2 linked regions of the Parashewanella spongiae genome follow. The protein of the gene in region 2 interacts with the protein of the main gene of each other region in a pairwise test. Links are inferred from orthologs where the notes say so. Each region holds a gene or a part of one and is shown on either strand. Other genes may lie near its edges.

Region 1 (2,909 bases), 2.6 Mb from region 2 along the record:
TTGAGCGTTCTGGCGCACAGTTTCTAGATTTACAGACAAAGAGGGAGTTGAAAAAGAACCCTGAACACCTTAAAGCATTCATGGCACTGAAGATGAAAAGAACCAGTGCGTTAAGAAAGGAACTTGGTGTTATATATTCTACTGTGAGTTCAGGAGCTATGTGTGGAGATTTAGGCTGGTTTTTGGAAGGGATGGAATCTATTAAAACAATAAAAAATTATTGCGAACAGGTACGTATACCAAATTATATGAGGAATTTAATAATTGGTTAGCCGTACTTAAATAAGCTAATACGGCAATGATCACGGGTAAATTAACCTAAACCATCCGTAATTGCTTTAATTTGAATCAGCTCAATTTTATATCCATCAGGATCTTCAACAAATGCGATTTCAGTTGAACCACCGGCAACAGGACCTGGGGCACGAATTATCTTCCCGCCAGCGGCTGAAATCACATCACATTGCGAATAGATATCGTTAACACCAATTGCTAAATGACCGAAACCAGACCCAAGATCATAGCTTTCAGTACCCCAATTATAGGTCAGCTCAATAACAGCTTGTCCGCTAGACTCTTCGCCATAACCAACAAATGCAAGGGTATATTTGTATTCAGTATTTTCTGACTTTCTTAATAACTTCATGCCTAATACACGAGTGTAAAAATCAATACTTGTATCTAAGTTTCCTACACGGATCATTGTATGTAATAGTTGAGCCATAAATACCTCAAAATTTTAATTGAATTATATTAATACCAATACAGTAATTAATCTAGCACTCAGAAAGAGCTAAAGGGTTTCAGTGCAAAGCGCAAGCTCGAAGTACTTTATTCCCTACGGCCGCCATATAAAACTGGTGTTCAACGCACTTAGTGCTTTTGTCTTAATAATTCAAGTGCTTGTAACGCAGTAATGGAATCTTTTAGCCTTACCCTTTGAGCACATACATAAGTACCTGACCATAAGTTTCTTAAGATTTTCTAGTGCCTAGTTTCAGCACTCTATGGTGTTGCAACTTATGTTACATAGCTACGGCTATGCGCCCTACATTGCGCCTTGTATAAGGCTAAACCTGAACACAATAATTATCAAAGAACTTATCGACAGGTACTTAGCTCTGAGTTGAGCATTGAATTACTGTAATATTGGTATAATAACTATCTCTGTTAGAAATTGGCACTATTCATCAGGATATACTTTTCCAGAGAATTCACACAAGTCTTCAATAATACAGCTTCCACACCTTGGCTTTCTAGCTAAACAAGTGTATCTGCCATGAAGAATAAACCAATGATGGACATCAACTTTAAATTCAGCAGGAACCACTTTTAGCATTTTTTCTTCGACTTGATCTACGTTTTTTCCAGAAGCGAATCTCGTTCGATTTCCAACTCGAAAAATATGAGTGTCCACAGCAATGGTTGGCCAACCAAAAGCAGTATTTAACACTACATTCGCTGTTTTTCTTCCAACTCCCGGTAAAAACTCAAGTGCTTCGCGGTTTTCAGGGACTTTACCATCGTGTTTTTCGATCAATATCTTACAAGCCTTAATAACGTTAATGGCTTTATTGTTATAAAGACCAATAGTCTTTATGTACTCCTTTAGCCCATCAACACCTAAATCATAAATAGATTGCGGGGTATTAGCGACAGGGAAAAGCTTATCAGTTGCTTTATTCACTGAAACGTCAGTTGCTTGAGCTGAAAGGGTGACTGCTACTAATAACTCAAATGGGCTCGAAAAATTGAGCTCAGTTTCTGGATTGGGGTTATTTGCTCTAAGTCTTTCTAAAATTTGCCGACGCTTATTATTATTCATTCTTGATTACCCGACTTTGGTGATACGAGCACGTGTTACTTCTTCTACTTGCGGGGCAGGTTTGGCTTCTTCGATTTTTTTATCAACAACATTTTTGAATGCAATTAATAAACCCATCCCAATAAATGCACCAGGAGGTAACATTGCAATTAGAAAGCTAGTATCTAAATGCCATAATTGAATGGTTAAATTCTTAGCCCAATCGCCTAAAAGCTGCTCAGAACCCGAAAGCAAAGTGCCTTGACTCAATATTTCTCTAAATCCCCCTAAGATAACAAGTACAAGAGTAAATCCGATACCCATCATCAAGCCATCAAATGCAGATGATATAACATTATTTCGGGAAGCAAACGCTTCAGCTCTGCCAATAATGACACAGTTGGTTACTATTAAAGGTAAGAAAATGCCTAAAGAAAGATAAAGTTCATAGGCATAAGCATTAATAAGGAGCTGAACAGCGGTCACTAATGCAGCGATTATCATCACAAAAACAGGAATGCGAATTTCTTTTGGAATAAATGTACGCACTAATGAAACAAAAACATTAGAAAATACTAAAACGATAAGCGTAGCTAATCCTAAACCAATTGCATTAGTAACAGTTGCCGTAACGGCAAGTAAGGGGCAAAGGCCAAGTAATTGAACTAGCCCAGGATTATTTTTCCAAAGTCCCTGAATTGCGATGTCTTTATAGTTAACCATTGGAATCCTCACATGCACGGTTCTGTCGACTTATTCGGTCAAAATTATTCCTGAGATAAAATGAAGCTTTTGACACGGCTTGCACGTAAGCTCTAGGAGTGATGGTTGCACCAGAAAACTGATCGATTTCTCCACCATCTTTTTTCACTTTCCAGCTTTTTTTATTCGCTTCTACAATGGGTTTATTTGTAAAAAAATTAACCCAATCCGACTTTGATAACATAATCTTATCGCCAAGCCCTGGTGTTTCATTATGGTTAAGTGTGCGAACGGCAAGTAATTCATTTTTGTTATTTACGGCAATGATCAGTTTAATTGCGCCGTTGTAACCATTTGGTGCGATGGTTTCTAAAGCAATTGCTGTTGGTTTACCGTTTGTTGT
Region 2 (3,205 bases):
TCAGAAATGGTATCGCCTACGGCTACTTTTAACTCGGCCAAGGTACCAGCAAAAGGTGCTGGAATATCCATGGTCGCTTTATCGCTTTCTACAGTAAGAATTGAGTCATCTGCTGCTAAGCTATCGCCTACCGCTGCACACAATTCAATTACTTGCACCTCGTCCCCGCCTATATCAGGAACTAATACTTCTTTTAATTCAGCCATTAGGTTTCCCTCTTACGCGTATTGCGGGTTAACTTTGTCAGTGTCGATGCCGTATTCTTTGATGGTTTTTGTTAACACATCCACTGGCAGCTCACCACGATCAACTAAACTCTTCAATGCCGCGATTACAATAAACTTCGCATCAACTTCGAAATGATGACGCAAGTTATCACGACTATCAGAGCGACCGAAGCCGTCAGTACCTAATACTTTATAGTCCGTAGGCATATAAGCACGTAATTGCTCACCGTACACTTTCATGTAATCTGTCGCTGCAATTGCGGGGCTATCGCTAGAAATGACATCACTGATGTACGCTGTTTTTGGTGTTTCAGTCGGGTTTAGCATGTTCCAACGCTCAGCGGCTTGACCATCACGGGTCAGTTCATTGAAGCTGGTTACGCTGAACACATCGGCTGTAATGCCAAAGTCTTTTGCTAAGGCTTGCGCCGCGCTACGTACTTGCTCAAGGATAGTGCCACAACCCATAAGTTGGACTTTACCTTTACCAGAACCTTCAACAGTCTCTAACTTATAAATACCTTTGACAATGCCTTCTTCAGCACCCGCAGGCATTTCAGGCTGAACGTAATTTTCGTTCATTGTTGTCAAGTAGTAGAATACGTCTTCTTGATTCTCACCGTACATGCGACGAATACCATCTTGTACTACTACAGCGATTTCATAGCCGTATGTCGGATCATAAGTAACACAATTCGGAATGGTATTCGCCAATACGTGGCTGTGACCATCTTGATGCTGTAAACCTTCACCATTAAGCGTTGTACGACCTGAAGTACCACCGACTAAGAAACCACGCGCTCGCATATCACCAGCTGCCCACGCCATGTCGCCAATACGTTGGAAGCCGAACATTGAGTAGTAGATATAGAACGGGATCATCGGTGTATCGTTCACCGAGTAACTGGTGGCCGCTGATACCCAAGATGACATCGCGCCAAGCTCGTTAATACCTTCTTGCAACACTTGACCGGTTTTATCTTCACGATAATAAGCCACTTGATCTTTATCTTGCGGTACGTACTTTTGACCTTCATGTGCATAAATGCCCACTTGACGGAACAAACCTTCCATACCAAATGTACGTGCTTCATCAGGGATGATTGGAACGATTTTTTGTCCAACGCCTTTATCTTTCAGCAATGCCGTCAAAATACGAACAAAGGCCATTGTCGATGAAATTTCACGCCCATTTGAACCTTTTAATACCGCATCAAAGATGTTCAGTTCAGGGACTTTGATTTGCTCAGAGAATTGCTCAAGACGTTTTGGCATTGAACCATGAAGCGCATCACGACGCTCCATCATGTATTTGATTTCTGGTGAATCGGCACCTGGATGGTAGAAAGGAATATCTTCTAATTTGTCATCCGGTACTGGAATATCAAAACGATCACGGAAGTGTCGTACTGAATCCACCGCCATTTTCTTCACATTATGGGCGATATTTTTACCTTCACCAGCATCACCTTGACCATAACCTTTCACAGTTTTAGCCAAAATAACCGTTGGACGACCTTTGGTCTTTTTCGCTTTATCTAATGCGGCGTATACTTTAACTGGATCATGACCACCACGGTTCAAACGCCAAATGTCATCGTCAGACATGTTAGCGACCATTTCTGCCGTTTCTGGGTATTTACCAAAGAAGTGCTCACGCGTATACGCGCCACCCTTAGCTTTACAGTTTTGGTATTCACCATCAACGGTTTCTTCCATCAACTGCAATAGCTTACCACTGGTATCACGAGCTAATAGTGCATCCCAATAACGACCCCAAATCACTTTGGTCACTTCCCAACCTGCGCCGCGGAATTCGCCTTCGAGCTCTTGGATAATTTTACCGTTACCCCGCACAGGGCCATCAAGACGCTGTAGGTTACAGTTAATAATGAAAACTAGGTTATCCAATTCTTCACGAGCCGCAAGCCCAATGGCGCCCAATGCTTCTGGCTCGTCACACTCACCATCACCTAAGAAACAATAAACCGTTTGCTCTGAACAATCTTTAATACCACGATCGGTCAAATACTTAAGAAAACGTGCCTGATAAATTGCTTGGATAGGACCAAGACCCATAGAAACTGTAGGAAACTGCCAGTAATCACTCATCAGTTTAGGGTGAGGATAAGAAGACAGACCTTTACTATCGGCTTCTTGACGGAAATTAGCGAGTTGCTCTTCAGTCAAACGCCCTTCAAGGAATGAACGTGCATAAATACCCGGTGCAATATGACCTTGGAAATAAACCAGATCACCACCATCTTTATCATTTGGCGCACGGAAGAAGTGATTAAAACACACATCATAAATCGTCGCGCTTGATGAAAAGCTTGATATATGACCGCCCAGTTCAAGATCTTTCATTGAACCACGCAATACCATAGCAAGCGCGTTCCAACGAACTAACGCACGAATACGGCGCTCCATTTCTTGATTGCCCGGCATGTTTGGCTCTTGGCCGGCTGGAATGGTGTTTATGTAAGCCGTGGTTGCAGTATATGGTAAGTGAGTACCATTGCGGCGTGCTTTATCAATCATCTTTTCTAAAAGATAATGAGCCCGTTCAGGACCTTCTTGCTCCAATACAGCTTGCATGGCGTCAAGCCATTCTTGAGTTTCTAATGGATCTACGTCTTGTAGCATATCTTCAGACATGACACTGTCCTTCTCTCTATCAGATTTAGGTATCAGGCAATTGCGCCTAATCACCACTCTTCAATCGGCGCAAACTACGCTGCAACCGGCTATCTTCTTCCCGCATGGATAACATGACTTCTTCAATGTAGCTTAAATGCTCATTAGAGGCTTCACGCGCCAATTGTGGGTTTCGTTCTACAATGGCAGCCAACAACGCTCTACGATGTTGATTAGCCATTTTAGCCGCGTCTTCACGGCGGCTCAGCAATACTAAATTTTGAGCGACATTTTTGTGTAATACAGGCTCAAGACTAAGCACTAAATGCAACATGGCAACA

What was found. The genes of interacting proteins can lie anywhere in the genome.
Region 1: the proteins of aceE (region 2) and nth interact in binary tests that used the Escherichia coli proteins (3 or more experiments, as listed by UniProt). The link is inferred for Parashewanella spongiae from one-to-one orthologs.

The regions. Positions count from the first base shown.
Region 1 is NZ_CP037952.1:2,475,828-2,478,736, forward strand. The notes cover bases 5-2,895. They hold nth (endonuclease III), read right to left. Parts: upstream 1,826-2,895; coding sequence 1,184-1,825; downstream 5-1,183. Other genes in these bases: E2I05_RS09505 (hypothetical protein), read left to right, coding at 5-272; gloA (lactoylglutathione lyase), read right to left, coding at 314-724; E2I05_RS09520 (electron transport complex subunit E), read right to left, coding at 1,832-2,527; rsxG (electron transport complex subunit RsxG), read right to left, coding at 2,520-2,895. Outside these bases: more of E2I05_RS09505, read left to right, coding at 1-4; more of rsxG, read right to left, coding at 2,896-2,909. UniProt on the Escherichia coli protein: DNA repair enzyme that has both DNA N-glycosylase activity and AP-lyase activity. The DNA N-glycosylase activity releases various damaged pyrimidines from DNA by cleaving the N-glycosidic bond, leaving an AP (apurinic/apyrimidinic) site.
Region 2 is NZ_CP037952.1:5,073,397-5,076,601, forward strand. The notes cover bases 19-3,205. They hold aceE (pyruvate dehydrogenase (acetyl-transferring), homodimeric type), read right to left. Parts: upstream 2,886-3,205; coding sequence 219-2,885; downstream 19-218. Other genes in these bases: aceF (dihydrolipoyllysine-residue acetyltransferase), read right to left, coding at 19-206; pdhR (pyruvate dehydrogenase complex transcriptional repressor PdhR), read right to left, coding at 2,932-3,205. Also shown: more of aceF, read right to left, coding at 1-18. UniProt on the Escherichia coli protein: Component of the pyruvate dehydrogenase (PDH) complex, that catalyzes the overall conversion of pyruvate to acetyl-CoA and CO(2).